One region of the Stenotrophomonas geniculata genome, then DNA from elsewhere that is predicted to be linked to it. Evidence: predicted binding sites of a transcription regulator. Region 1 holds the regulator's gene; the other holds the start of a gene.
What was found. Region 1 encodes FliA, which starts transcription of late flagellar genes. Its sites were predicted from a motif close to TAAAGTTTNNCNNNCNNNGGCCGATAA; they were not measured.
Positions count from the first base shown of each region.

Region 2: RI032_RS11415 (methyl-accepting chemotaxis protein) is a predicted target of FliA. The motif match lies at 13,760-13,786, and genes of this name have one in related genera.

Region 1 covers NZ_CP140571.1:4,286,788-4,302,209, forward strand. Annotated here, with positions in the region: gene flhF (flagellar biosynthesis GTPase FlhF) at 1-385, shown strand, start outside; gene RI032_RS19820 (MinD/ParA family ATP-binding protein) at 372-1,259, shown strand; gene RI032_RS19825 (RNA polymerase sigma factor FliA) at 1,256-1,999, shown strand; gene cheY (chemotaxis response regulator CheY) at 2,057-2,449, shown strand; gene RI032_RS19835 (protein phosphatase CheZ) at 2,449-3,054, shown strand; gene RI032_RS19840 (chemotaxis protein CheA) at 3,057-4,889, shown strand; gene RI032_RS19845 (flagellar motor protein) at 4,991-5,731, shown strand; gene motD (flagellar motor protein MotD) at 5,733-6,749, shown strand; gene RI032_RS19855 (ParA family protein) at 6,754-7,536, shown strand; gene RI032_RS19860 (chemotaxis protein CheW) at 7,533-8,738, shown strand; gene RI032_RS19865 (STAS domain-containing protein) at 8,851-9,159, shown strand; gene RI032_RS19870 (response regulator) at 9,156-9,521, shown strand; gene RI032_RS19875 (chemotaxis protein CheA) at 9,567-11,558, shown strand; gene RI032_RS19880 (methyl-accepting chemotaxis protein) at 11,945-14,194, shown strand; gene RI032_RS19885 (flagellar brake protein) at 14,353-15,126, shown strand; gene RI032_RS19890 (chemotaxis protein CheW) at 15,260-15,422, shown strand, end outside.
Region 2 covers NZ_CP140571.1:2,459,337-2,474,758, reverse strand. Annotated here, with positions in the region: gene RI032_RS11470 (helix-turn-helix transcriptional regulator) at 1-107, opposite strand, end outside; gene RI032_RS11465 (LolA family protein) at 189-791, shown strand; gene RI032_RS11460 (DUF481 domain-containing protein) at 899-1,675, shown strand; gene hemC (hydroxymethylbilane synthase) at 1,748-2,659, opposite strand; gene RI032_RS11450 (LytR/AlgR family response regulator transcription factor) at 3,237-3,968, opposite strand; gene RI032_RS11445 (sensor histidine kinase) at 3,979-5,022, opposite strand; gene RI032_RS11440 (alpha/beta hydrolase) at 5,026-5,685, opposite strand; gene mdoH (glucans biosynthesis glucosyltransferase MdoH) at 5,736-7,661, opposite strand; gene RI032_RS11430 (TonB-dependent receptor domain-containing protein) at 8,155-10,200, shown strand; gene RI032_RS11425 (hypothetical protein) at 10,261-10,431, opposite strand; gene RI032_RS11420 (DUF2628 domain-containing protein) at 10,645-11,031, shown strand; gene RI032_RS11415 (methyl-accepting chemotaxis protein) at 11,110-13,641, opposite strand; gene RI032_RS11410 (NAD-dependent epimerase/dehydratase family protein) at 13,851-14,744, opposite strand; gene RI032_RS11405 (S41 family peptidase) at 14,843-15,422, opposite strand, start outside.

The sequences.
Region 1 (15,422 bases):
GCTGATCGACACCGCCGGCTTGGGCCCGCGCGACCGCGCGCTGGCCGCCCAGCTGCAGTGGCTGCGTGCCGCCCGCCAGGTGCGCACCCTGCTGGTGCTGCCGGCCAATACCAGCTTCGGCGACATGGACGAGGTGGTCCGCCGCTTCGGTGCCGCCAACCTGCAGGGTCTGGTGCTGAGCAAGCTGGACGAGACCGGCCGCTTCGGCAACGCCCTGTCGGTGGCCGTGGACCATGCCCTGCCGATCACCTGGGTGACCGATGGCCAGGACGTTCCGGAGGACCTGCACCGGGCCAGTGCGGCCAATCTCGTACTTCGCCTTGAAGATTTGCGCCGCGCGGCCGATATGCCCTGCAACCCGGAGTTGAACCATGCCGTCGCGTGAGTACGCCAAGCTGACCAAGACCTTCCCGCTGTCGGCCACCCGCAGCGAGCCGCTCGGCCCTGTGCGCACCATTGCCGTCACTGGCGGCAAGGGCGGCGTGGGCAAGACCAACGTTTCGGCCAACCTGGCCGTGGCGCTGGCCGGCATGGGCAAGCGCACGCTGCTGCTGGACGCCGACCTTGGCCTTGCCAACATCGACGTGATCCTGGGCCTGAACCCCACCTTTACCCTGGCCGATCTGGTCGCCGGCCGCTGCACGCTGGATGACGTCATCGTCGAAGGCCCGAACGGCGTGCTGGTGGTCCCGGCCGCGTCCGGTCGCCGCCACATGGCCGAGCTGGCCCCGGCCGAGCACGTCGGCCTGGTCAACGTGTTCTCCGAACTGGAACGCGAACTGGACATCATGGTGGTGGACACCGCCGCCGGCATCACCGATGGCGTGCTGACCTTCTGCCAGGCCGCGCAGGACACCGTGGTGGTGGTCTGTGACGAGCCGGCCTCGATCACCGACGCCTACGCGCTGATCAAGGTGCTGTCGCGCGAACGCGGCGTGGACCGCATCCAGGTGGTGGCCAACATGGTGCGCGACCCCAACGAGGGCCGCGTGCTGTACGAAAAGCTGACCCGGGTCTGCGAGAAATTCCTCGCCGATGTCTCGCTGAACTATCTGGGCTGTGTGCCGCAGGATGACTGGCTGCGCCTGTCGGTGCAGCGCCAGCAGCCAGTGGTAAAGGCCTACCCGTCCAGCCCGGCCGCGCTGGCGATCACCGAGATTGCCCGTCGCACCGCACGCTGGCAGGCGCCGACCGAACCGCGCGGCGGCGTTGAGTTCTTCCTCGAACGCATCCTCAAGCAGCGCGGGGTGGCCGCATGAAAGGCGCAGCCCAGTACCGGGAAGTCCAGCGCACGGCGGCCAACGAGGTCATCGCCCAGCATTCGGACCTGGTGCGGCGCATCGCCCACCACCTGGCCGCACGCCTGCCGGCGAGCGTCGAGGTCGACGACCTGATCCAGGCCGGCATGATGGGACTGATCGAAGCCTCGCGCAGCTATGACGCCGACCAGGGGGCTTCGTTCGAGACCTACGCCTCGATCCGCATCCGCGGTTCGATGATCGATGAGATCCGCCGTGGCGACTGGGTGCCGCGCTCGGTGCACCGCCGTGCACGTGATGCCGCCGCCACCATCCGCCGCCTGGAACAGAGCAGTGGCCGTGCCGCCAGCGCCACCGAAGTGGCCGCCGCGATGGAGATGCCATTGCCCGAGTACCTGCGGCTGATGGAAGACGCTGCCCGTGGCCAGGTGCTGAGTCTTGAATCGCGCATCGAGGACCAGGGCGAGCTGGACACCGTGGCCCAAGGCGGCCCGACCCCGCAGCAGGTGCTGGAGCGCGGCGAGTTCGGCCGCGAGCTGGGCAAGGCCATCGGCCACCTGCCCGAGCGCGAACAGCTGGTGCTCTCGCTGTACTACGAGCAGGAACTGAACCTGAAGGAGATCGGCGCGGTGCTCGGCGTGAGTGAGTCGCGGGTCTGCCAGATCCACGGCCAGGCGGTACTGCGCCTGCGTGGCCGGCTGAAGCTGTTCGAGGCCGCCGACGCCGGCCTCGAAGAATGAACATCCCCGAGGCGGCTGCCCCCGGCCGTCCGGAATGAACAACAAAGGAATTCTGCTTTGAACAAGAACATGCGCATCCTGATCGTCGACGACTTCTCGACCATGCGTCGAATCGTCAAGAACCTGCTGGGCGATCTGGGCTTCACCAATACCGCCGAAGCCGAGGACGGGCATGCCGCGCTGTCGCTGCTGCAGAGCCAGCCGTTCGATTTCGTGGTCACCGACTGGAACATGCCGGTGATGACCGGCATCGAGCTGCTCAAGGCGATCCGTGCCGATGCCAAGCTGAAGACCCTGCCGGTGCTGATGGTCACCGCGGAAGCCAAGCGTGAACAGATCATCGAAGCCGCCCAGAGCGGCGTGAACGGCTACATCATCAAGCCGTTCACCGCGCAGACGCTGGAAGAGAAGCTCGGCAAGATCTTCGAACGCCTGGCGGCCAGCGCCTGATGGATACCACGGTCGACAAGAGCGCCCTCGCCCTGCGCCTGCAGGAGGCCCTGGACGCACTCGAGTCCGGTGACGAAGCCGCCTGGCGGCAGCGCATCGACGGACTGGTCGCGCTGCGCACGCAGCCGATGATGAGTGGGCTCTCGCGGCTGGCCCGCGAACTGGGGCAGGCGCTGGGTGAACTGCCGACCGTGCCGAGCGAAGCCGGGGAACTGGACGATGCCTGCGCGCGCCTGGACCACGTGGTGGCGATGACCGAGCAGGCCACGCACCGCACCCTGGACCTGGCCGAGGAATGCCGCAGCCTGACCGAACAGCTGCGCGCCGAAGGCCTGCAGCCGGGCCAGGACGCGCAGCTCGAGCGCATCCGCCACAACCTGACCGAGATCGCCCTGACCCAGAGCTACCAGGACCTGACCGGGCAGATCATCCGTCGCGTGGTGGGTATCGTCCGCCGCGTGCACGAAGGCTTCGGCGCACTCGGCCTGCCACCGGAACAGCATCGCACCGACCCGGAACTGGCCGGGCCGGCACTGAAGGGACTGGACCGCCACGCGGTCTCGCAGAACGACGCCGACGACCTGTTGTCGGATCTGGGGCTGTAAGCATGAGCGCGGTATCCGACGACATCACTGCCGATTTCATCATCGAGGCACAGGAAATCCTGGATCGCCTCGGCGAACAGCTGGTGTCGCTGGAGCAGGCACCGCAGGACAGCGATCAGCTCAACGCGGTGTTCCGCGGCTATCACACGCTCAAGGGCGGCGCCGGATTCCTCGGCGTCACCGCCATGGTCGAGCTGTGCCATGCCGCTGAAGAAGCGCTGGGCGCCGCGCGTGCCGGCCAGGCGGTGCTGCAGGCCCATCACTTCGACGCGGCCCAGCAATCGCTGGACTACCTGCAGTCGATGCTGGATGCAGTTTCCTCCGGCACCGAGCCGGGCTATGCACCGCCGGACCTGATCGCCCAGTTCGACGTACACGGCGGTGCCGTGGCGGCACCCGCCGCCGCAGCAGCACCCGCCGCGGGTGGCAGCGACCTGATCACCGACGACGAATTCGAGGCCCTGCTCGACCAGCTGCATGGTGGCAACGCGCCGACCGCGGTTGCACCGGCGAAGAAGGCCGACGACGGACTGATCAGCGAAGACGAGTTCGAAGCCCTGCTCGACCAGCTGCACGGTGGCGCCGCACCGGGCACCAAGCCTGCTGCCGCCATGGCACCGGCGCCGGCTGCAGCCCCGCGCCCGGTCGCCGCACCGGCACCGGTGGCAAAGCCGGCCGCCAAGCCGTTGGCCGAGGCCGAACATACCGTACGCGTAGACACCAAGCGCCTGGACGCGATCGTCAACCTGATCGGCGAACTGGTGCTGTCACGCAATCGGCTCAAGACCCTGCGTGCACGCCTGCGCGATGAAGAATTGGACCGCGCCGTGTCCACCCTGGACATCGCCACGGCCCGCCTGCAGTCGGCGGTGATGCGTACCCGCATGCAGCCGGTGGGCAAGGTCTTCTCCCGCTTCCCCAAGGTGGCCCGCGACGTCGCCCGCTCGCTGAAGAAGGAAGTGGACCTGGAACTGATCGGCGCCGAGACCGAGCTCGACCGCAACCTGGTCGAAGCGCTGGCCGACCCGCTGGTGCACCTGGTCCGCAACGCCATCGACCATGGCGTGGAAATGCCCGACCTGCGCGAGGCGCAGGGCAAGCCGCGGATGGGCCACGTGCGGCTGTCGGCGCAGCAGGAAGGTGACTACGTCAGCATCGAGGTGCAGGACGATGGCGCCGGCATCGACCCCGAAAAGCTGCGTGCCAAGGCACGCGAGAAGGGCCTGATCGATCCGGAGGCGGCCGCGCGCCTGAGCAGCGAGGAATGCCTGCACCTGGTGTTCCTGCCCGGCTTCTCGACCAAGCAGCAGGTCACCGACATCTCCGGCCGCGGCGTCGGCATGGACGTGGTGCAGTCACGCATCCGCGAACTGAGCGGCCAGATCCAGATCCAGTCGGAGCTGGGCCGTGGCAGCCGCTTCCTGATCCGCGTGCCGCTGACCCTGGCGATCCTGCCGACCCTGCTGGTTCAGGCCGGTGAGGACGTCTACGCGCTACCGCTGGCGCGCGTGATGGAAGTGCTGCACGCACCGCGCACGTCGCTGGGCTGGTTCGATGGCCGTGCCGTGCTCGATCGGCGCTCGCACACCCTGCCGCTGGTCGATCTGCGCCAGTGGCTGGATGTGACGCCCGCCGCCTCGCCCCTGCTGACCATCGTGGTGCTGCAGGCCGGCGAAGCGCGCTTCGGGCTGGTCGTGGACCAGGTGCGCGGGCGGGAGGAAGTGGTCATCAAGCCGCTGCCGAAAGCCCTGCGCGGCCTGCGCGGTTATGCCGGTGCAACCTTGATCGGCGATGGTCGCATGGCCTTGATCCTGGATGTGGACGGGCTGCGATGACCCTCGCCGGGCCCTGCCCGGCGACCCGAAAACTGTGACTACCGTCTGTACGCGATCTACCGGTGTCTCAAGTCCCATTCATACACGCCGATACCGGAACCATGGATAGACTCAGCCTCATTGGACTCTTTCTCGCCCTGGCCTCGCTGGTCGGTGGCAGCATCCTCAAGGGCGCCGGCCTGGCGTCGTTGTGGTCGCCTGCCGCGTTCGTGATCGTCATCGTCGGCACCGTCGCCGCGATCCTGCTGCATACCTCGCCGGCAGTGTTCAAGCATGCGTTCAAGATCGTGCGCTGGGTCGTGCGCCCACCGCACAGCGATCGCCGCGAACTGATCCAGCAGATCGTCGAGTGGAGCAACATCGCCCGCCGCCAGGGCCTGCTGGGCCTGGAGTCGCAGGTGGAAGCGCAGCAGGACCCGTTCCTGCGCAAGGGCCTGCAGCTGCTGGTCGATGGCGTTGAACCCGAATCGATGCGGCACATGCTGGAAATCGAACTGGGCAGCCAGGAGCATCAGGACCAGGCCGGCGCCAAGGTCTTTGAAGCGATGGGCATCTACGCACCGACCCTCGGCATCATCGGCGCCGTGCTCGGCCTGATCGCGGTGATGAAGAACCTGGCCGACCCGAGCAAGCTCGGCCACGGCATCGCTGCCGCGTTCACCGCCACCATCTACGGCATCGCCTCGGCCAACCTGCTGTTCCTGCCGGTGGCCGCCAAGCTCAAGAGTGTCATCTCGCACAACACCCGCGACCGCGAAATGGTCATCGAAGGCCTGATCTCGATCGCCCAAGGCGAGAACCCGCGCAACATTGAAACCAACCTCTCCGGCTTCCTGCACTGACATGGCCCGCCGCAAGCACCACGAAGAGCACGCCAACCACGAAGCATGGGCGATCCCCTATGCCGACCTGATGACGCTGCTGCTCGCCTTCTTCGTGGTCATGTACGCGATCTCCTCGGTCAACGAGGGCAAGTACCGGATCATGGCCGACGCACTCACCGATGCCTTCGGTGGCGCACCGCGCACCATCAATCCGGTGCAGGTGGGTAACAAACAGGTGCAGGGTGGCGGCTGGGACAGCCCCTCGGTGATCAAGTCCGGCACCAAGATCGGGCCCTCCGCGCCTGCACCGTCGCACGACCCGACCCTGCTGCCGTCGATGGCCTCGCAGATGCGCATGCCGGTGTCGGTGCACAACCAGGAGCAGATCGCGCGCGCCGAGCGCCAGCTCAACAGCATCGCCGACCGCCTCACCGCCGCACTGGCGCCGCTGATCGACCGCGGCATGATCAGCGTGCGCCGCACCGAGCTGTGGATCGAAGTCGAGATCAACAGCGACATCCTGTTCCCGACCGGCTCGGCCGCGCTGGACGTGCATGCGCGGCAGACCCTGGCCAGCCTGGCCGAGGTGCTGCGTGACGTGCCCAACAGCGTGCGCGTGGAAGGGCACACCGACAACGTGCCGATCGCCACCGCCACCTTCCCCTCGAACTGGGAGCTGTCGGCCGGACGCGCCGCCAGCGTGGTGCATCTGTTCGCCGACCAGGGCGTGCAGCCGTCGCGGCTGGCGATGGTCGGCTACGGCCAGTTCCGCCCGCGCGAAGAGAACGACAGCGCGCAGGGCCGCAACCGCAACCGTCGGGTGATGGTCATCATCCTGGCCGACACCTCGCATTCGGTGGACCCGCTCGGCCAGCGCCTGAACGCAGCCACCGGCGCCACCGACAGCACCGCTACCGAACAGGCCGCCGCAACTCCGGCCAGCGCCCCCACCTCCCCCATCGCACCGGTGAAGTTGCCGCCGGTGCCGGCTGGCAGCCGCGTCGGCGCCGCCGTTCCCCCGGCAATGAAGGAGTAAACCGATGCGCATCTGGGCAGTCGCCAACCAGAAGGGCGGAGTCGGCAAGACCACCACCACCCTCGCCCTCGGCCGTGGCCTGGCCGCGCTTGGCCATCGCGTGCTGCTGATCGACCTCGATCCGCACGCCTCGCTCAGCCGCGCCTTCGGCGTGCCGGTCGATCCGCCGCCGGCCGGCGTGCTGGAACTGTTCGGCGCACCGCCGGCCGATCTTTCCAGCCTGTGCCATGCCAGCAGCATCCACGGCCTGGACTATGTCTGTGCACAATCCGCGCTGGCCACATTGGAACGCCGCAGCGCCAACCAGCCCGGCCTCGGCCTGGCCCTGCAGAACGCGCTTGCCCGCCATCAGGGGCAGCACGACTACATCCTGCTGGACTGCGCACCCACCCTCGGTCTGTTGATGATCAACGCACTGGCCGCGGCCGACCGCCTGATCATTCCCACCCAGGCCGAGCCGCTGGCTCTGCATGGCCTGGAGGGGATGGTCCGCACCGGCGAGATGGTCGAGCGCTCGCGCCGCCGCCCGCTGCCGATCTCGATTCTGCCCACCCTGTTCGACCGCCGCACCCGCGCCGGCAACGAATCGCTGCGCACGATGCAGGATCGTCACGGCACCCGCGTGTGGGAAGACGCCATTCCCATCGACACCCGCATCAGCAACGCCGCCGGCCTGACCCTGCCAAGCGTTGGTGAGGACTACCCGGGCCGCGGCCTGGCGGCCTACCGCCGCGCCCTGAACTGGATCCTCGGCGAGGATGCCCGCGCCCTGGAGCAGGCCGCATGAACAGCACCGGCGTACTGGACGACTATCTGGACGAACTGCTGGGCGAAGCGATCGCCGTGGCGCCACCGGCTGCACCGCCGCCGGCAAGCGACGAAGCGTGCCCGGCGATTGCAGCGGACGCCGAACGCGAGCCGACCTGGGACGATCTTCCGGCCGAAGTGATCTACGAGACCGACACCGCGGCCACCACACCGATTGAGGACGACGCTGCGCTGGAAGCTGCATTCGAGGCCGCTGCTGGCGCGCCCGAGCGCGAGCCGACCTGGGACGACCTGCCGGCCGAGGTAATCTACGAAACGGAGACTGTTGCTGCTGCCCCGGCAGAGGACGACGCAGCACTGGAAGCCGCCTTCGAGGCCGCCGCAATGCCTGTCGCCGCTCCCGAGCGCGAACCGACCTGGGATGACCTGCCTGACGAGGTGATCCACGAGACGCCCCCTGCTCCGGCTGCCGCCAAGGCAGGTCCGGAACCCACCTGGGACGATCTGCCGGACGAAGTGATCTACGAGACCGATACGGCCGACAGCCATCGCCTCGCCCACACCGACAGCCCCGGCCTGCAGGCTGCATTCGAGGCCGCAGCAGGCGGCGAGGACGTTCCTGCGCCACCACCGGCCGTAGTCGCAGCACCCGCTCCAGCGGCACGCACCGATGCCGCGCCGCCACCGCGCGTGGCCGTGGACGCGCCAGCAGGCAACCGTCCGAACAGCTGGCAGGAACTGCAGGCACAGGCACATCGGCCCGCCAGCAGTCCGCATCCGCAGAACCGACGCGCCGGCGAGCGCACCTCGCGCTGGCTGCGCATGCGCTGCGGCACCCAGGCCTATGCACTGGAACTGCTGAAGGTGCAGGAAGTGGTGCTGCCGGTGCCGCTGCTGCCGTTGCGCGGCACCGCACCGGCCATGCTCGGCATCATGAACCTGCGCGGCCAGGTGGTGCCGGTGATGGATCTGGGCCTGCACCTTGGAGCCGCGGCCGCCGAAGACGACTCACAGACCCGTATCGTGGTCCTGGAAGAAGACGGCGAGACCATCGGCCTGCGCGTGTCTGCGGTGGAAGATGTCGCCAACCTCACCGATTCGCAGATCGAACCGCCCGATACCGCGCGCATCTGCCAGATCTCCAACGACCTGTTCCGCGGCGTCGCCCGGGTCAGCCAGCGCCCGATGATCCTGCTGGATGCCACGCGGCTGTTGAGCTGAGTCGGCGCTTTGCGCCGACGCGTTGCCTGTCGGGGACGCACCGCGTCGATTCCCCTAAAGAACCCCGCCGGGGTGCCGTTATGGATCACGGAACCGTTTGTCCGGAGCAACGATGAGCACTGTCGAACTGGGTGGGGATCTCGGCATCGAGAGCACCACCGAGCTCAAGAACCGCCTCGCCCCGCTGGTGGCGCAGGCAGGCGAGCTGACCCTGGATGCAAGCCAGGTCGCCCGCATCCACACGGCCGCCGTGCAGGTGCTGTGTGCGTTCGTGCAGGCCCGCCGCGAGGCAGGTCTCGGCACCGGCTTCCACGGTTGCACTGCAACCTTCCGTGACGCCGCGCGCCTGCTGGGCGTCACCCAGGCCCTGGGCCTGGACGTAACCCATGACAACCTGAAATCTGTGGAGAACGCTGCATGAGCGCACGTATCTTGGTGGTGGACGATTCGGCGTCGATGCGCCAGATGGTTTCCTTCGCCCTCACCTCGGCCGGTTTTGCCGTCGAAGAAGCCGAAGACGGCGCGGTCGCGCTCGGTCGCGCCAAGGGCCAGCGCTTCAATGCGGTGGTCACCGACGTCAACATGCCGAACATGGACGGCATCGCGCTGATTCGCGAACTGCGCCAGCTGCCGGACTACAAGTTCACCCCGCTGCTGATGCTGACCACCGAATCGGCCGCCGACAAGAAGTCCGAAGGCAAGGCCGCCGGCGCCACCGGCTGGCTGGTCAAGCCGTTCAATCCCGAACAGCTGGTCGCCACCGTGCAGAAAGTGCTGGGCTGATCGCCCGCCACCGCTCCCCCTCTTCGCTTCCGGACCACCACTGCCATGAGCATGGACCTGCAACGCTTCCACGCCACCTTCTTCGAGGAGAGCCGCGAAGGCCTCGACGCGATGGAGGCTGGCCTGCTGGCCCTGGAATCGGGGCAGCAGGACGCGGAGATCATCAATTCGGTGTTCCGCGCCGCCCACTCGATCAAGGGCGGCGCCGGCACCTTCGGCTTCGATACGATCGCCGGCCTGACCCACGTGCTGGAAACGCTGCTCGATGAACTGCGTGCCGGCAAGCGGGCGCTGGAAGGCCACGCGGTCGACGCCATGCTGTCCTCGGTGGACGTGCTGCGCGCCCTGCTTCGCGAAGCCGAACACGGCCAGGCTGCCGATCCGGCTGCAGTCGCTGCGGTGAAGGCGCGCCTGGAAGCGGTCCTTTCCGGCCAGGCCGCACCGAGCGCCCCCGCTGCCGTCGCGGCCAAGGTGGACGATACGCCGGAAGCCTGGCAGATCGGCTTCACCCCGGCACCGTCGCTGTTCATGAGCGGCAACGACCCGCTGCGCATCATCCGCGAACTGGAGCATCTCGGTTCGCTGCAGGTCGCCGCGCGCATGGAACGCCTGCCGGGCTTCGCCCAGCTCGACCCGCTCGAGGCCCATCTGGCGTGGGATCTGGGCCTGGTCGGCAAGGTGCCGCGCAGCAAGATCGAAGACACCTTCGCCTGGGTACTGGACGACTGCGAACTGGACATCCGTCCGGCCCCACCGCCGAGCCTGGCTACACAGGCGCCCATTGCAACCGCCCCTTCCACACCGGCTGCCGTCGTACCGGCGGCGCCTGCTGCGCCCGCCACCAGCGGCGGCGCCAGCCAGGAAGCCGAAACCTCGATCCGCGTCAGCGTCGACAAGGTCGATGCGCTGATCAACCTGGTCGGCGAACTGGTCATCACCCAGGCCATGCTCAAGCAGGTCTCGCACGCACTGGACCCGGTCCACGCCGAGAGCCTGTTCGCCGGCCTGGACCAGCTGGAACGCAACACCCGCGACCTGCAGGAAGCCGTGATCGGCGTGCGCATGCTGCCGGTCGATGCGGTGTTCCGCCGCTTCCCGCGCCTGGTCCGCGACCTGTCCAGCCGCCTTGGCAAGCAGGTCCGCCTGCGCACCGTCGGTGAAGGCACGGAACTGGACAAGGGCCTGATCGAAAAGATCGCCGACCCGCTGGTGCACCTGGTGCGCAACTCGATCGACCACGGCCTGGAGATGCCGGACGTGCGTCGCGGCGCGGGCAAGGACGAAACCGGCACCATCACCCTGGCAGCCTCGCATCAGGGCGGCCACATCGTCATCGAAGTCAGCGACGACGGCCGCGGCCTGGACCGCACCAAGATCCTGGCCAAAGCCCACGAACGCGGCCTGGCAGTGCCGGACAACCCTACCGATTCGCAGGTCTGGGACCTGATCTTCCAGCCTGGTTTCTCCACCGCCGATGCAGTCACCGACCTGTCCGGCCGTGGCGTCGGCATGGATGTGGTCCGCCGCAACATCCAGGCGCTGGGTGGCGAGGTGCAGATCGAAAGCAGCCTTGGTAACGGCACCCGCACGCTGATCCGCCTGCCGCTGACCCTGGCCATCCTCGATGGCATGACCGTGGCAGTCGCGGGCGAAACCCTGATCCTGCCGCTGGCCTATGTGCTTGAGGCCCTGCAGCCGCAGGCCGAGGACATCCGCAGCATGGCCGGCGAAGGCCGCGTGCTGCGCGTACGTGGCGAGTACCTGCCGATCCTGTCGCTGAGCGAATACTACGGCTACGGCAACCGTGCGCCGCGCAGCGAATCGCTGGTGGTGGTGGTCGAAGGCGATGGCCAGAAGATCGCGCTGGAAGTGGACGAACTGGTCGGCCAGCAACAGGTCGTGGTGAAGAACATCGAGAACAACTACCGCCGCATCGGCGGGGTGTCCGGTGCCACCATCCTCGGCGATGGCCGCGTGGCCCTGATCGTCGACATCGGCGGGCTGGTGCGTTCGCTGCGGATGCCGCAGGCCGCCTGATCCACGTTGCAGGCGTGTACTGGACCGCCGCCCTTCCGGGCGGCGGTTTCTGTTTGTGTTCGCCCTGCCAGTGGGATCAGATTCCATTCCGCAGGAAAGGGATCTGATCGCGGGACGGCACCCCGATACCAAATCGTGAACTGCGTCGACACGATGGCTGCGGGCGTAATCACTTCATCCAAGCGAAGCCGCGTCGCTGCAACGCTTTCGCGCCGTCATCCCTACGCAACCGAATGTGATCTGCGTCCATAAAGTCCATCCGGACTGCGCCGCTATTTCGCTTTGACGGCCGTCACCGAACCCCCACCGGGCACCACCGTTCGCTCTGCAACCACCCCCAAACCGGCGCACAGACGCCAGCACTCTGCCCACCTGGAGCACCCTGCATGAAGTGGTTCCACGATCTGCCCATCGCCCGCAAGCTGGCCGTGGGGTTCACCCTCACCACGTTGATGACCCTGGTCCTCGGCGCGTTCGCCCTGCTGCGCCTGAGCGAAGCCAACGCGCAGCTGCGCGAGATGGCCGGCAACGATATCCCCTCCGTCCAGCACCTGGGCGAGGCGCGCTCGCAGCTCGGTGAGTTCCGTACCTACGAACTGGCCCAGCTGAGCATGCTGGACCAGCCGGAGAAGGTCGCCGACTACAACAAGCGCATGGACGACACCGCCAAAGCCGTGCATGACGAACTGGCGGCGTACTCGGCGCTGCCGGCGCTGGAGAAGGAGCGCGAACTCTATCGCGCGGCCAGAACGCAGCTGGATCGCTACTTCGCCGCCAACAAGGCGATGCGCGACGCCGTGACCGCCGGTGACGGCGCCCTGGCGCAGCAGATCTCCGACGAGCAGTCGCGCCCGGCACGTCGCGACCTGTTCGCTGCAATGAAGGCACTGGGCACCCACATCGCCGGGCAGATGGACGGCAAGATCGCCGACGCCAACGCCACCCATCGCAACAGTATGATCGCCATCATCGGCTGCATCGTACTGCTGTCACTGGTGGCCGCCGCGCTGGCCATCGTCATCTCGCGTGCGGTCACCGGTCCGCTGGGCAAGGCCGTGCATGCCATCCAGGCCGTTTCCCGCGGCGACCTCAGCGTCAGCACCCAGGCCACCAGCAAGGACGAGGCCGGCAAGATGCTGGCCGCCACCGCGGAGATGACCGCGATGCTGCGCCGCTTCAGCGAGCAGACCCAGCTGATGGCCCAGATGCATGCCGGCCCGGACATCAGCCACCGCATTCCGGAAGATTTCCCGGGCGTCTATGGCCAGCTGGCCAACGGCATCAACACGGTGATCTTCGAACACCTCGATGCGATCGTCGATGCCATTGAAGTACTCAACCAATATGCCATCGGCAATCTGACCCCGGATGCACGCCGCCTGCCCGGCAGCCGCGCGATCCTGCACGAGTCGATGGATGCGGCCAAGGCGAGCCTGCTGGCCATCAACACGCAGATCCAGCAGCTGGCCTCGGCCGCCGCCGCCGGCGACTTCAGCCAGCGCGGTGATGCGCAGCGTTTCGATCACGATTTCCGCGTGATGATCGAGCAGCTCAACAGCATGATGCAGGTGGCCGACGGCAACCTCGGCCAGCTCTCGCAGCTGCTGCAGTCGATCGCCGCCGGCGACCTGACCGCACGCATGGACGGCCAGTTCAACGGCGTGTTCGCGCGCATGCGTGACGATGCCAACACCACCGTTGCACAGCTGACCCAGATCGTCGGCCAGATCCAGGCCAGCGCCGGCAGCATCACCCTGGCCGCCGGTGAGATTGCTTCGGGCAACAGCGACCTGTCGCGCCGTACCGAACAGCAGGCCGCCAACCTGGAAGAAACCGCGGCGTCGATGGAGGAACTGACCTCCACTGTGCGTCAGAACGCCGAGCACGCCCGCCAGGCCAACCAGCTCGCCATCGGTGCCCATGGCGTCGCCTCGCAGGGCGGTGAAGTCGTCGGCCAAGTGGTCACCACCATGTCCGCCATCGAAGCCTCGTCGAAGAAGATCGCCGAGATCATCAGCGTCATCGACGGCATTGCGTTCCAGACCAACATCCTGGCGCTGAATGCCGCCGTGGAAGCCGCGCGTGCCGGTGAACAGGGCCGCGGCTTCGCCGTGGTCGCCAGCGAAGTGCGCACCCTCGCCCAGCGCTCGGCGGCTGCCGCCAAGGAGATCAAGGGCCTGATCGATGATTCGGTCGGCAAGGTTGCCGAGGGCTCGAGCCTGGTCCACCAGGCCGGCAGCACCATGGGCGAGATCGTCGCCTCGGTGCAGCGCGTGACCGACATCATGGCCGAGATTTCCGCTGCTTCGCAGGAACAGTCGGCCGGCATTGAGCAGGTCAACCAGACCGTGGTGCAGATGGACGAAACCACCCAGCAGAACGCCGCGCTGGTGGAGGAAGCCACCGCCGCCGCGCGTGCAATGGAAGACCAGGCCGTGCAGCTGGGTGAAGCCGTGGCCCGCTTCCGGCTGGCATCACAGGGCACGACGGCCATCCCGGCACGCCCGCTGGCGGCACCGGTACCGCGCCAGGTTGCAGCCGCCGCACCGACCGCAAAGCCGGTCCCGGCGCGTACGCTGCGCACCGCGACAGCCCAGCCGGCGCTGGCCGCAGACGGCGACTGGCAGGAGTTCTGATGTACCCGGGGTCGGATCCCTTTCCTTCGGAAAGGGGATCCGACCCCGGACGCATGGAAAGTGATGCAATTCTCACTTCATAATCCGGCACAGTGGCCGATATCCCCATCGAGCCTCGCGCCAACGCGTGCTGGCGCCCGCCCCTGACCGTAGATTCCATGTCCGACGGCAACGACACTGCAGTGCATGATGTCCACGCGGCTGATGCCGCTGACGAACGTTTCCTGGTCCGCAATCCGCGCCAGCTGCGGCAGCTGCTGCGATCGCTGATCGACCAGCGATCACTGATCAATGCGCATATCGACGGCCGCGACCGCTCGTTCCCGACCGCGCTGCTTGAGCTCGACGAGGACGAAGACACCCTGCTGCTCGATGGCAGCCCGCAGGAGGCGTCCAACCGCGCCGCCGAACAGGCCGATCATCTGCTGTGCTTCGCCCAGCTCGAACGCGTGCTGGTGCGGTTCCGCCTGCAGGCACTGCAGCGTGTGGACAACGACGGCCACGTCGCCTTCCGCGCCCCTCTGCCGGACGAGCTGGTCCATCTGCAGCGACGTGAGATGTACCGGCTGGAGACGCCCGTCACCGATTCGCCCCAGCTGCTGGTCCCTGCCGGCGAGAGCCGTGCCGAAGCGCTGTCGATGCGGGTGGTTGACATCAGTGGTGGCGGCCTGGCGGTGGCCGTGCCTACCGACTGCGCGGTGTTCAGCCTGCAGAAGCGCTACCCGGCGGTGCTGTCGCTGCCCGACGGCCCGGACCTGGAGATCGAGCTGGTCGTCTGCAACCTGCTGCCGCAGCGCCAACCCAACGGCATCGAGATCAAGCGCGTGGGCATGCGCTTCGACATCCTGCCACGTGGCGCCGACAGCGCCATCCAACGCTATATCTTCCGCATCGACCGCCAGCGCAAGGCGCGCCGCAACGGCGAGCTGTAGGGCTCGTCCAACCGGTAGTGCCGGCCGCTGGCCGGCAACCTCGCGACAACGCGGGGCCCACACCTAAAGTCCCCCGACGAGGGGCCGATATCGAGCCTGACACCGGGACTTCCGGCAGAACCAGGACCCCTCGATGAACGACAAGACCAGCTCCACCGCCAGCGCCGGTGGCGAATTCCTCAGCTTCACCCTCGGTGCCGAGCACTACGGCGTGGACATCCTCAAGGTGCAGGAAATCCGCGGCTATGACGCGGTCACCCGGGTGCCGGATGCACCGGACTACATCAAGGGCGTGA
Region 2 (15,422 bases), 1.8 Mb from region 1:
GTGGCACGGGAGCAACCGAGCTTGTCCTGCAGGGTCGCCACCGTCACCGGATAGCGTGCGGACTTGAGCAGACGATGCAGGGCGGTGATGCGTTCGTATCGGTCCATACCCCCGATTATGTCCGAGTCGCGGGTCTTGTGTGGGACGTTTGGGCTATCGTGGTCGCCCCCACCCCTCTGGAACACCCGATGCGCCGGTTGCCTGCCCTGTCCCTGCTGGCCTGCCTGCTGCTGGCCGCCTGTGATCGCGCGCCCGCGCCGGCCAGCACCGACGCGCCCGTGCCTGCGGCGGATCCGGCGCAGGCGGTACTGGGCGCCAGCCAGCGCTTCTCGGCCCTGCGCAGCTTCCACGCCGAACTGGAGGTGCTGGGTGCACCGCAGCCGGTGCGCAGCGCCATGGACTTCGTCGCCCCCGACCGCTTCCGGGTGCAGACCCCGGCCGGTCCGCAGACGATCATCGGCGACACCATGTTCCTGCAGGCCGACGACGCGATCCGGCAGGTGCCGACCCCACCGGGCCTGCTCGAGCAATGGCGCAACCCGCTGCCGGCCGATGCCCTGCCCGCCGATCTGCAGGCCGAAGACCTAGGCAGCCAGTCGCTGGACGGGGTCGAGACGCGTCACTACCGCCTGCGTGGCGCGCAGCCCGGCGAACGCCTGGAGTACTGGGTGGACGCGCAGGGCCTGCCGCGGCAGATCGTCCGCAGCGGCAGCAGCAATGGCCGCAGCTTCCAGCTGCGCCTGCGCTATTCGCGCTTCAACGACCCGGCATTGCGCGTCGATCTGCCCTGAATAGGCGATCGCGGCAACGTCTGCTGAAGAAACCGTTTGGATCGATTCGGACCGCCATCACGCTTCCAGTATCATCACCGGCTGTCAACCGCTTCGGAGAAGCCCCGATGTCCCTGCGCGTGTCCCTGCTGATCCCCCTGCTGCTGTGCGCACCGCTCGCGTATGCGCAGGATGCCTCCGAACTGGCGGCGATGTCCTCGCCGTGGAGCGGCAGTGGCGGCGAGCTCGGCTTCGCTTCGGCACGCGGCAACAGCAGCACCGAGAGCTTCAACGGCCGCCTGCGCCTGCGCTACACCGATGGCGACTGGGTGCACAGCATGGACTTGGCCGGCCTGCGTTCCAGCTCCAAGGTGATCGAGACCCGCGACGACGGCTCCACCAGCCGCCGCAACAACACCACCGCCAACCGCTACACCGGCAGTGCCGGCAGCGCGCTGCAGCTGGGCGAGCACCGCCAGCTGACGGCCACGGTGCGTACCGAGCGCGATGACTTCGCCACCTACGACCGCCAGAGCTCGTTCGGTCTGGGTTACGGCACCCGCCTGTGGAACACCGAGCGTTTCTCGTTCGACGCACAGATCGGCCCCGGTGTGCGCCGCACCCACAGCACCGAGGACGACCGCACCCGCACCGGCATGATCGGCCGCGGCCTGTTCGACATGAAGTACTCGCTGACCGACAACACCGACCTGGTCAACACCCTGCTGGTCGAATCGGGTTCCTACAACACCTTCGGCCAGAACGACTTCGGGGTTTCGGTGAGCATGAACGAGCATCTGGCGCTGAAGGCCGGCTGGCAGGCGCGTTACAACAGTGACGTGGCCGAGGACAAGCGCAAGACCGATACGCTGACCACGATGAACGTGGTCTACAAGTTCAAATAAGCAGAACGGGCGCCGAGGGCGCCCGTTCTCTTTCGGTAGTGCCGGCCAGCGGCCGGCACTACCTGCGATGGTTTAGACGTTCAGCAGTTCGCCGGCACCGGCATCCAGCAGCATGTTCGCCACGCGCCGGCCCAGCGCTTCCGGGGCATTGGCCGGGCCCACCGCCTCGGCACGCACCGCACGGCCATCGCTGGCGCTGCCAACCAGCCCCTGCAGGTGCAGGTCGTCGCGCTGCCACTGCGCGATGGCCGCAACCGGTACATGGCAACTGCCATGCAACGCACGGTTCATCGCCCGCTCGGCTTCCACGCAGGCACGCGTGGCCGTGTCATCAAGCGGGGCGAACAACGCCATCAGGCGCGCATTGCCGCCATCGCACTCCACTGCCACCGCGCCCTGCGCCGGGGCCGGCAGCCACTGCGGCGGTTGCAGGCGCGCGACGATGCGCCCGCCCAGGCCCAGACGCTCCAGGCCGGCCACGGCCAGCACGATGGCGTCGTAGCCGCCGTTGTCGAGCTTGGCCAGGCGGGTGTTGACGTTGCCGCGCAGGTCCAGCAGCTCCAGGTCCGGGCGCAGCGCGCGCAGCTGGGCCTGACGACGCAGCGACGAGGTACCGACCCGCGCGCCGATCGGCAGCGCGTCCAGCGAGGCGTACAGATTGGAGACGAAGCCATCGGCGGGATCGTGGCGGGTCAGCATTGCCGGCAACGCGAACGGCGCGTCCAGTTCCATCGGCACATCCTTCAGCGAATGCACGGCGCAGTCGGCCTCGCCACGCAGCATGGCCAGCTCCAGTTCCTTCAGGAACAGGCCCTTGCCACCAATCGCGGCCAGCGAACGGTCGAGCACCTCGTCGCCGCGGGTGCTCATCGGCACCAGTTCCACATGCAGGCCGGGGTGGGCCTGGCGCAGGCGGTCGGCGACGTGTTCGCTCTGCCAGAGGGCGAGCGGGCTCTTGCGAGTGGCGATGCGGACGGTTTCCATCCGGTCATTATCGCGCCTATCGGCGGGATACGGCCAACGGCGGAGCCCCTCGTGGCTTGAAGCAGCAGCTGGGCTTGGCCGGTCGGGGTGGGCTGCGCAGGGGTCGCTGCAAGTACGTCCATGTAAGCTCGGTCGCCGCATCCATGCGGCTCACGCCCCTGCGCAGCCCACCCCGACCGGCCTCTGACAGTTTCCGTGTGCGTCAGCCACGGAAGATCAAAAGAAAAAAGAAAAAAGCAGGAGCAGAAGCAGAAGCAACAGCCGTCGGCTTCCGGGGTCAGATCCCTTTTCCGCAGGAAAAGGGATCTGACCCCTCTTCCCCCCACCCGATAACAACAATGCCTTTGCCGTCCGACACGGGAAAAGCGAGAGGGTTGGGCCGGGGTGGGGTGGCGGGACCGTTGGCGCCATGGATGGCGCCATCGAGCTTACAGGGATGTACTTGCAGCGTGTCCCGCCACCCCACCCCGGCCCGACCCCGCACGTAGAAACACCGAGCCATGACCCGCTGTTGCTGTTACCGTTGCTGTTGCTGTTGATCTCGAAGCAGTCGCGGCCGCAGGCCGCGCGGGAACACTCACAGATGCCGCAATTCCTGCTTCAACGTCGCCACGCAGCGGCGGCTGACTTCCAGCGGCTGCTTGCCATGGCGCAGCATCGCCTGCACCTGGCCGCCCGTGCCTCGTCGCAGCTCCACCAGCTCATGGCGTGCCACCAGGCAGTTGCGATGGATGCGGATGAAGCGGCTGGCGAACTCCTCCTCCAGCGACTTCAGCGACTCCTCGATCAGGTCTTCGCCGCGTGCGTGGTGCACCACCACGTACTTCTCTTCGGCCTGCAGGTAGTGGATGTCGTCCAGCGGAATCAGGCGCAGGCTGCCGCGCAGGCGCGCGCACAGCATGCTGCGGGCCTGCTGCCCGCGGTGGTCCTGCGGCTGGCCGTCGCGGCCGGCCAGGAACGTGCGTGCGCGTGCGATCGCTGCAGCCAGGCGCTCGGCACGCACCGGCTTCATCAGGTAATCGATCGCTGCCGCTTCGAAGGCCGACAGTGCATGCGCGTCGTAGGCAGTGCAGAACACCACCGCCGGGCGTGGCTCGAAGCTGGCCAGGTGGCGGGCCGCTTCCAGGCCATCCAGCCCGGGCATGGCGATATCCAGCAGGACCAGGTCCGGCTGCAGCTCCGCGCACGCGTGCAGGGCCTGCTCGCCGTTGCCGGCCTCGGCCACCACATCCACGCCGTCCTGCGCGGCCAACAGGCTGCGCAGGCGCTCGCGCGCCAGCGGTTCGTCATCGGCGATGACTACCCTCACGATCGCTCCCTCACTGGATCGGCACTGTCACCTGGCAGGCATAGTAGCCCTCGCTCCAGCCAGCCGTCATCCGCGCGGCGCTGCCGAAGCGCCAGGCCAGCCGATGGCCGATGCTGTGCTGGGCATGGCCGGCACCGCGCGCCAGGGCCAGCCCGGGGGCCTGCGGATCGGGCGCCGGATTACGCACGCGGATCTGCAGCTCATTGCCCTCGCGCGCCAGCTGCAGCTCGATGGTGCCACCCTCGGGCAGCCGCGAGATGCCATGCAGCACGGCGTTCTCCACCAGCGGCTGCAGTACCAGGCGAGGCAGGGGAAGATCCCAGGGCAGTGGCTCGTCGCGCTGCCAGCGCACCTGCAGGCGCTCACCCAGTCGAAGTGATTCGATCGACAGATAGCGCTCGGCCAGCTCGCATTCGTCACGCAGGGTGGAATCGCCCTCGCCCGCCCCCAGCGCGGCACGGAACAGATCGGACAGGTCCAGCACCGCCCGCTCGGCCACCACCGGGTCGCGATGCAGCAGGCTGGCGATCAGGTTCATGCTGTTGAACAGGAAATGCGGGCGGATCCGCGCCTGCAGCGCGTCGGCCTGTGCGCGTGCGTTGGCCTGCACCTGCGCGGCCCAGCGATCACTCACATAGAAGTAGCGCAGTGCCAACGCCGTGATCAGCGCCGTCGTCGCGGCGCTGCCCAGCGTGAAGCGCCAGAAGCTGATGCCGCGGGCGAAGTTGTCGCCAAGCACCGCGTACAGGGCATGCACGATGCCCGCGCAGACCACCGCGATCAGCGTCGCCAGTGCGATGGCCGAGACTGCCCCCAGGACCTGGGGCAACCGCGACAACGCGTTCCGCAGCAGGCACAGGCTGGCCGTCACGGCCAGCGCCAGCCACAGCGCGAAACCACTGGCCGACAGCAGTTCGCCCACGGTCCAGTGGCGGCTGCCATCCGGGGCCAGGGCCAGCACCACCACCACCAGTTCGGCCAGGCCGAGCATCGCCGCCAGCCGCGGCAGGCGGCACAGTTCCGGCATCCAGGGCGGGGCGCTGGCCGGTGACATGGCTCAGGCGGCGCCCAGGCGTTCCTGCAACCAGTCACCCAGCGCCTGGATCTCTTCGGCGCAGACCTGGTGGGCCATCGGGTAGCTGTGCCATTCCACCTCCAGGCCCATCGCCTGCAGGGCCTGCGCGCTGTGTACGGCCACCGCCTGCGGAATCACCGGGTCGCTGCTGCCATGGGCCATGAACACCGGCACCTGCACCGCTCCGTCAACGCGCTTGGCGCTCTCGGCTTCCGGCAGGTAGGTGGACAGTGCGATCAGGCCAGCCAGTGGCGCGGTGCGCGACAGCGCGGCGGTCAGGATGATCGCGCCCCCCTGCGAGAAGCCGGCCAGGAAGATCTTCTCCGGTGCGATGCCGCGCTCGATCTCGCGCGCGATCAGCGCATCCAGCTGCACCACCGATTCCTGCACGCCAGCCATGTCGGCGCGCGAACGGAAGTCCATGCCGACGATGTCGTACCAGCCACGCATTGGTACGCCGTTGTTGATCGTGATCGGCCGCACCGGCGCATGCGGGAACACGAAGCGCAGCGCCGGCCAATGCGGGCGCACCAGCTCCGGCACGATCGGCGCGAAGTCATGGCCGTCGGCGCCGAGGCCGTGCAGCCAGATCACCGACCACTGCGGCGAGACGCCGGTTTCCTGTTCCACCGTTTGCAGCATGATGCGGCTCCTTCAAGTTCGAGCCGCATTATGCCGCTGCCGCGGGACGATCAGTACAGCGGCGGTTGTTCGGCGGCTTCCCGGCGCAGCTGCGCAGCACGTACCAGCACCGGCGGCGGAATGTTCTCCTCGGGAATGTCGAGCAGGCCGAGGCGATGCAGGAAGGCACCCGGGCCGCGCGAAGACGTCAGCGCCACCACCGGTACCGCCAGCACCATGCCGATCACCACCGGCGCCATCCACGCGGCCAGCGAGGGCGATACCGCCCAGGCCAGCAAGCCCATGAAGGCACCGAACACGCCCAGGCCGCCGTAGCCGCGGATCAGCGCCAACCACGAGATGCCGCCATCGTCGCGCTGCTGTGCGTCCCAGCCGGAATCGCGGCCGGACAGCACTTCGGCCACGCCGCGCGACTGCACGTACATCACCACCGGTGCCATCAGTGCCGCCAATACGGTTTCCACCAGCATCGAGACGAACGCGCGCAGCGCGCCGCCACACCCGCGGCGGTCGACCGGGTCCAGCAGCATCGCCAGGTAACCCAGCACCTTGGGCAGCAGCAGCACCGCCATGGTCGCCGCGAACAGGCGCACCACCTGTTCCTCGTCCTGGGCCCGCCAGTACACGCTCGGCGACAGGTGCAGCAGGGCGTTGAAATCGATGCCTTCCTGGAACAGCGGGATGGCGATGCCGATCAGCATCAGCATCGCCCACATCGGCGCGGTGAAGTAATGACCGATGCCGATCAGCATGTGCATGCGGCTGATCCAGTGCAGGCCGCGGCTGCCGACCACCTTGCCGTGCTGCAGGTTGCCCTGGCACCAGCGGCGGTCGCGCACCAGCAGATCGGTCAGCGTCGGCGGACCTTCTTCATAGCTGCCCCCCAGGTACGGCACCATGTGCGCGGCCCAGCCGCCACGACGCATCAGCGCCGCTTCGACGAAGTCATGGCTGAGGACGTGGCCACCGAACGGCTTGCGCCCCGGCAGCGCCGGCAGCCCGGCCTGATCGGCAAAGGCGCGGGTGCGGATGATGGCGTTGTGGCCCCAGTAATTGCTCTCGGCACCGTGCCACCAGGCCACGCCGCGGGCGATCACCGGACCGTACACGCGGCCGCCGAACTGCTGCATGCGCGCGAACAGGGTGCGCCCACCGATCACCGACGGCAGGGTCTGGATCAGGCCGACATCGGCGTTGTGTTCCATGCCCGCGACCAGGCGCACGATGCTGTCACCGGTCATCAGGCTGTCGGCGTCGAGGATCAGCATCTGCGGGTAGGCGCCGCCGAAGCGGCGGACCCAGTCGGCGATGTTGCCGGCCTTGCGCCCGCTGTTGTCGCCACGGCGGCGGTAGAACAGCCGCGCCGGGCCATCGGGCACGCGCTCGCGCAGTTCGGCGAACACCTGCTCCTCGGCGCGTGCGATGTCTTCGCGGCGGGTATCACTGAGCACGAAGAAGTCGAACCGGTCGAGCTGGCCGGTGGCGGCCACCGACTCGTAGATCGCCTGCAGGCCGGCCAGCAGCCGGCGCGGGTCTTCGTTGTAGGTCGGCATCAGCAGCGCGGTGCGGCTGTGCACCGCCGGCAGCGGCTTGTCCGGGTCGATGCCGAGGCGGTAACCCCGGTCGAACACGGCAGTCAGGAAGCCGGCCACTGCACTGGCGAAAGACAGCGCGATCCAGGCAAACAGGCCGACAAACAGGACCAGCAGGCAGGCTTCGAGCACGCTGATGCCATTGGCCGACAGCACCCGCCACATCATCCGGGTGGCGATGGCGGTCATCGCCAGCGTGCCGCCGAAGATGTAGAACCGGCGCAGGCCGATCAGTCGCGGCGAGGTGCGGTGGCGGCGAACCTTCAGTTGGCCTTCGCGCAGGGTCTGCTCGGGCATCTGCAACGGCGATTCGGCCGGCAGCAGCGTCCAGCCGGCATCACGCCGGGACGTATCTGCTTCCGCATGGATGGTCTGCACCCCCATTGCCGCCTACTCCGCGCAGTCGGCACGGCCGGCCATCCCGGCCGGGCTGCATGCACCAAGGTTCCCGGCGCGCTTTCCCGGCGCCCGCACTTGTCCTGGCTGCGTCGGCCTCACGCCACGCAGTCGCTGTCTGTCACTACCGGAACCCACACGATCTCCAACGGGGCGGAATCGAAAATGCGGCTCAGTCTAGGGCGCCGGATGTAAGCCGAGTGCGAAGGTCTACGCCGGGATTTATCCCCATTCAGCAAACAGCAGGCGAGTGCCGGGGCATGGGTACGTATGTCACTTGGTCGCCCCAGGTACTGGATCGTAACAAACGCGAACGGTTATCATTTCATTAACCAGGCAGGTCACCGTCTTCCGCACGGCCGAGACCCACCCAGCTGCGCCGGTTCCAACCCAGCGCCCAACGACCCATGGAAGGGGGCTGCCTGCTGTCTGCGTGCGCCTGCTGCTTCCACCGGGTCCCCCTCCTCCGATGGAAGCCGTCATGTCCCTGCCGTTCCGTACCCGTTCCGCGCGCCTGCCGCGCACCCGCCTGTCCCGCGCTCTGGCCACCGCCTGCCTGCTTGCCCTGCCCGGCCTGGCCGCTGCAGAGGCCAGCGCCGATGCCTCCACCAAGGATCTGGATACCGTGGTGGTCACCGCCTCGGGCAACCAGCAATGGATCAAGGACGCGCCGGCCAGTATCAGCGTGATCAGCCGCGAGGACATCGAGCGCCAGCCGGTGCACGACCTGGCCACCCTGCTCAGCCGCGTGCCGGGCGTGACCGGTGGCCTCAGTGCGGTCGGCGAGCAGTCCAAGATCAAGCTGCGCGGCATGCCGTCCAATTACACGCTGGTGCTGGTGGACGGCAAGCGCATGGGCAGCTCGGCCTCGACCAACTACCGCCCCGACCTCGGCCGCCAGGATCTGAACTGGATCTCGCCCGACCAGATCGAACGCATCGAGGTGGTGCGCGGACCGATGTCATCGCTTTACGGCTCCGATGCCATGGGCGGCGTGATCAACATCATCACCAAGCGCATCGGTGATGACTGGAACGGCAGTGCCACGCACAGCTATACCCGCCCGGGCGATGGCAAGCGCGGTGATACCCAGCAGATCGGTGCGACCTTCTCCGGCCCGCTCGGCGAGCGCTTCGGCCTGCGCATCGGTGCCAACAGCATGCGCCGCGACTCGGACCGCTCCAACGGCGGTGTCTACGGCAACGCCTACGCCGGCGAGAAGGACCGCAACGTCGACGCGCTGCTGCAGTGGAAGCTCAGCGATGCGCAGGAACTGTCGCTGGAAGCCGGCCATGGCGTGCAGCAGGCCTTCATCGATGCCTCTCTGGAGAAGCAGGACGAAGGCGCCTGGGGTGCCAGCGAACTCAAGCGCAGTTCGCTGGCGCTCAACCACGACGGCAAGTGGAGCTTCGGCAACTCGAAGATCAGTGCGTACTGGACCGAGTACAAGAACGACATCGGTGCCACAGGCCGCTCCGAAGCCACCGATACGATCATCGAGGGCAGCCTGACCACGCCCTTCACCCTGGGGGTTGAACACCAGTTCGCCGTGGGCGGCCAATGGAAGCGCCAGGAACTGACCAACACCGACACCATCGGCCGCGCGCCGATCGACTATGCCGGCAATGCCGTCAGCGGCTCCGATCTGGAAGTGGATACCTGGGCCCTGTTCGTCGAAGACGAACTGAAGCTGCACCGCACCTTGGCGCTGACCCTCGGCGCACGTCTGGATCACCATGAGAAGTTCGGCGGCCACGTCAGCCCGCGTGCCTACCTGGTCTGGCATCCGGCCGAGCAATGGACCATCCGCGGTGGCGTTTCCAAAGGCTTCCGCGCACCCAGCCTGACCGAGAATTCGGCCACCGCCGCCACCCAGTCCGGCGGCCGAGGCTGCACCTCGCTGATCCCGCTGGGCTATACCCGCGGCGGCTGCTACATGGCCGGCAACCCGGACCTGGACCCGGAAACCAGCACCAACCGCGAGATCGGCATCAGCTTCGACAACGACCTGGTCGATGCGGGCCTGACCTACTTCCATACCGACTTCAGGAACAAGATCGAGTACGCACCGCTGGGCAGGTTCAACGGCATCTGGTGGACGCGCATGAGCAACGTGCAGCGCGCACGCACCAGCGGCATGGAAGGCAACCTCAATTTCCGCTTCGGCGAGCACTGGCGCTGGCGCACCTCGGCGACCTGGATGAAGGAAGCCAAGAACCTGACCACCGGCCGCAACCTGATCGATACTCCGGAATTCTCTGGCTATTCGTCGCTGGACTGGACGCCCAGTACGGTGTTTTCCAGCAGCCTGTCGGCGCAGTACACCGGCAAGCAGACCGGCACGGCGACGACCTTCCTCAAGGCCTACACGTTGTATGACCTGACCGCGGCCTGGAACGTCAACGAGGTACTGACCCTGCGTGGCGGCGTCAGCAACCTGGCCGACAAGAAGCTGTATGCCGAAGGCTCCACCGACTACTTCGTGGCCGGGCGCAGCTACTTCATGAGCATGACCGCGCGGTTCTGACCGGCCGCGCGCGCCGCGATCGCGCTGGCAGCACGCCAGCGCGATCGGCGGTGTTGCGGATTACTCGCTTTCCAGCGCGGCCGCGGCCGCGTTCTGCGTAGCGGCCGTGCGTGCACGGTCCATCGCTACCGCCAGTTGCTGGCGTGCGAGCAGTTGTTGTGCCTGCACCACTTCAGGTGTCGGCAGGAGCACCGGTCCCGGTGCGTTTTCCGGTGTAGCAGGTGTGGTCATGCAACCTCCATGGACATCCCGCCGCCACCCGGGTTCAGCTGGGGCAGCAGCGGAACTGCGCACCCTATCCTAAAAACAAGGCGGATGGGTGACGGTGCGGCGCCCCGCCGCACCACAAGGAACAAGGCGGGCGTCACATTTTTGACGCCGAAGCTTGGATCCTGAATAGGACTTGTCCTATCATGAAAACGTTTTCCAACAGGGATGTTTCCCATGAATACCACTGACCTGTCCCAGTTCAGCCCGAAGTGGCAGTTCCGCTTCAACTTCTTCCGCCAGCACGGCGCCCCCAAGAATCCCGGCTTCAAGCAGGCCTGGAAGGCGCTGTCCTTCGGTGACCGCCTGAAGATCAACCTGAACTTCTTTGCGTTGTTCTTCGGCGCCATCTACCTGTTGATCCTGGGCATGTGGCGCAAGGCACTGGTGTTGATCGGCATCAACATCGTGCTCGCCATCATCACCATGTTCCTTCCGGACGTGGTGGGGCGCATGCTGTTCATCGCCATGAACCTGCTCGTCGCCTCCAGCACCAACTACAGCTACTACCTGGAGAAGGTGGAAGGACGCACCAGCTGGAACCCGTTTGAAGGCATGTTCTGAGCCCTCAGAACTGCGCAGGGATGCGCGGCAAGGATGCAATCGACGCCCGGCCCCCGCCGGGCGTCTTCGTTTGCGGGATCAGGCCGCGCGGCGAGCCGTGGCCACCGGCTCGGCCTGCAGGCGGAAGCGCGAGACCGCCACCGCCAGTTGCTCGGCCTGTTCTTCCATCGCACGCGCGGCGGCACTGGCTTCCTCCACCAGCGCGGCGTTCTGCTGGGTGGTCTCGTCCATCTGCACCACGGTCTGGTTGACCTGCTCGATGCCCGCCGACTGCTCGCGAGAGGCCGCCGAGATCTCGGCCATGATCTCGTTCACTCGACCGACCTGGCCGACGATTTCCTGCATGGTGCGGCCCGCGCCGTGCACCAGCTGCGCACCGGCACCGACCTGCGCCACCGAGGCGTCGATCAGCTCCTTGATCTCCTTCGCCGCACCTGCCGAGCGCTGGGCCAGCGCGCGCACTTCGCTGGCGACCACGGCGAATCCACGCCCCTGTTCGCCGGCACGCGCCGCTTCCACCGCCGCGTTCAACGCCAGGATGTTGGTCTGGAACGCGATGCCGTCGATCACCGAAATGATCTCCGCAATGCGCTGCGACGAGGCTTCGATCTGCTCCATGGTCTGCACCACCTGGCTGACCACCTGCCCGCCTTCGCTGGCCACACCCGCTGCGGAGCCGGCCAGGGTGTTGGCCTGCAGCGCGTGGTCGGCATTCTGGCGCACCGTGGAGGTCAGCTCCTCCATCGAGGCCGCGGTCTCTTCCAGGTTCGCTGCCTGCTGCTCGGTACGGCGCGACAGGTCACTGTTGCCCGCGGCAATCTCACCCGCCGCCAGGCGGATGCTGGCCGCCGACTGCTGGATCTGGCCGACGATCTGGGTCAGCTGCTGCACGGTGCTGTTGGCATCGTCGCGCATCACCGCGAACACACCGTGGAAGTCGCCGTGCATGCGCGCGCTGAGATCGCCTGCGGCGATCGCGCGCAGCAGCGTCGACAGCTCGGCCAGGTTGTGGTCGCTGACCTGCATCATGGTGTTGAGGGTTTCCACCATGCGGCGGAAGTCGTGGTCGAAGCGCAGCGTGTCGCCGCGCACCGCGAAGTCGCCGGCGGCGGCGGCGGCGGCCAGCTGCTGGATCTGATCGTTGATCGCCGCCAGGTTGCTCTTGGTGGTGGCCATCGCAGCGGTGAACACCGCCTTCTCGCCCGGCAGCGCTTCCATGTCCACGCTCAGGTCACCCACCGCATAACGCTGCATCACCTCGACCAGGCGCTGGGTGACGGCGTTGCTGGAGGCCACCAGCTGATTGCTGTCGGCCACCATCCGGCCGTACTCGCCCGGGAACGCCGCGGCGTCCATGCGGTAGCTGAGTTCGCCGGCGTCATGGCGACGCGCCATCTCCGCCTGCGCCGCCATCACCGACTGCAGCTGACCCCGCATGCCCTGCATCGCATCCAGCAGGCGGCCCACTTCGTCGTTGCTGCGTGCCGGCAGGGTGCTGTCCAGCTTGCCTGCGGCGACGTCGCCGGCCACGCGCACGGCTTCGGCCAGTGGGCGGATCGCCAACCGGCGCAGCAGCACATAGACACCCACACTCAGCGTCAGCGCGGCCACCACACCAACCAGCAGGGTCAGCCACAGCAGCTGGCGCGCCTCGGCCACGATCACCGCGTGTGGCATCACCACGCCCAGCGCGAAGCGCTGCGGCGCATCGCCCACGCGCAGCGGCACGTACACGCGCACGTTGCCTGCCGCATCCGGAGTGAAGGCTTCGAACCGGCGGTCGGCGGCGATGTCGGCCAGCATGCTGCGGGTCAATGCGTCGTTGCGCGGCTTGCCGATCTCGGCGGCGTTCGCCGACGCCAGCACCACGCCGTTCGGCGAGAGCAGTTCAACGCGCCCGGCGCCCATCGGCTTCAGCGTGGCCAGGTGCTTCTGCAGCGCCGCCAGCGAGAAGTCCACGGTGAACACACCGAGGAACGTGCCGTTTTCGATGATCGGCGTGCTCAGCGTGCTCATCAGCACCTGCTGGCCGGCGATGTCGTAGGCATAAGGTTCACTGACCTTGGGCAGCTTGTCGCGGCTGGGCACCACGTACCAGTCGGCCGAGCCGTCAGCGGCTTCGGTGTAGTCGGTCATGGTCGACTGCTGTGGCTTGCCGTCATGCCAGGCCCAGTAGCTCATGTAGCGGCCGCTGGCATCGTGCATCTCGGCATTGGCGAACTCGGCATCCTTGCCATCGAAGGCGTCGGCTTCCCACATGGTGCTCTTGCCCAGCCATTCTGGATGGCTGCGCAGCTGCTCGCCCAGCACGGCCGCCAGGCTGGCGCGATCAGGCGCGTCACCCCGCGCACGCTGGGCGAGCACGGCCTCGACCATGGCGTCGTTGCTTGCAAAGGCGGTGCCCAGATCCGCCGCGACCTGGCGGGCTTCGGCGGTGGCTTCGCTGGCCATGGTCTGGCGCGAGGCATCGATCAGGCTGGCGCTGGCCTGGCGGTAGATCAGGAACGCGGTCAGGCCGAAGCACAGCAGCGCGATCGCAGCGGTGCCCAGCATCAGCTTGTGGGCGATGCTGCCCGGGCGGCGGGCAGCGGCGGAACGGGGAGAATGCATGGAAGGGTCCGCAAGGCAGTTCAGGACGACCGGCACCGCGAGGGCACCGCGCAGGTGCGCGATCCGTCGCGCAGGCCACCTGCCGCCGGGACCCGCCCGGCGCAGGAAGCGCACCGGGTTAGCGGCCGCCTGCGAACGAGGTTGAGGCGCTCCGCCTGCACATTCCTGAACCTGCTCAGGGTCGGGTCAGGAACCCGCCCCGTTCCGTCCTATTCGGCAACCCGATCCTTGATCCACTGCGCCCGAGGCAGCACCTCGATGCTGCCAGCCGCGTACTGCTGCAGCACGTCGTCCGGGCCGAAGCGCGGCTGCCAGCCCAGTGTGCTGCGCATCAGCGCACTGTCGTAGACGCGGTCGATGCTCAACGGCAGCGGCCAGCCGCGGCGCTCGAACTCGGCCAGCAGCAGCGGGGCGCGGCGGGCCAGCACCCGGCGGGGCTGGGTCGCCAGTTCCAGGCAATCCTCGCGCAGGAACGGTGTCGGTGCGCAGGCAATATAGCGTGCGAAGGCAGCGCCCTCATCGTGCAGCAGCGCGGCATGTGCACTGGCCACGTCGCGCGCGTCGATGCCGCGGTGCAGGCGGAACATCGCCATCCGCTCCGGTGGCTCGGGGAAGCAGCGGGCCATGCGCAGCACGCGCACGCTGAAGCCCGGTGCCGCAGCGGCTTCGGCCAACGCCTCTGCCTGCAGCTTGCTGCGATGGTAGATCGTGCGCGGCAACGGCTCGGTATCTTCATCGATCCAGCGGCATCCGCCCGCCACTACCGCATGGCCATACAGCGCCGTGGTGCTGGTCAGCACGAAGCGGCGTGCACCGGCCTCGCGGGCAGCCTGCAACAGGTGTGCGGTCGCCTCCACATTGATCTGCTGGAATACCGCATCCGGCACCAGGCCGACATGAGGTGCGTGCAGGGCGGCGGTATGGATCACCGCATCGACCCCCTGCACCGCCCGCGTCACGGCCTGACGATCGGTGACATCGGCAATGATGCGGGTGGTGGCAAATGGGCTGCGATCCAGCCCCACCACTTCGTGGGCCGCCGCCAGCGCGCCGAAGATCGCACGCCCGATCCGCCCGGAACTGCCGGTCAACAGAATCTTCATTGAGTCCATTCACTCGAAGCGCCCGGGAACTACCGGGATGCTTCGATTCTAGGCACGCTGCATGTCGTCTGCGATAGGGCGCGGTTGCAATTGTGCGTTCATTCTGGCGATGCCGATCGGGCCAGCAGCTGCCGGGCGACGAACAGCGGATCGTCACCGCCTGCCGCATCAGGCGTGACCCCGGTACGTTCCCAGTTGGTTCCGGTACGAAGGTTGATCGGCTGCCGGTCGGGAATGCTTATCTGATAGCCATCCGGCAGCAGCACAGGATCATCGAACATATGTGCCGCGCCGCCACTTCGACTCCCAACGACACGTGCCCGCCCCTGCGCCTGCAGCGAGTACGCGACGAATTCGGCGGCCGAGCCGGTGCGGCGGTCGATCAGCACCACCAGCGGCTTCAGGTACAGCCCCAGGCTCGCCGGTGGCAACGGTACCGGACTGCGTTGGCCACGTTGTTGCAGTGACTGCACCTGGTTGATCTCCGCCGCCAGCAGGGTCCGCACCAGCAGGTCCGCACTGCCGTCATCACCTCCCCCGTTCTGGCGCAGATCGAGCACCAGGCCATCGGTGTCGGCCAGCAGGGTGAAGGCCGCGGCCAGCTTCGGCCGGGCCAGATCGAGCGGATAGAAGGTGCTCAGGCGCAGGTAGCCGATGTTGCCTTCCAGCACCCGCACC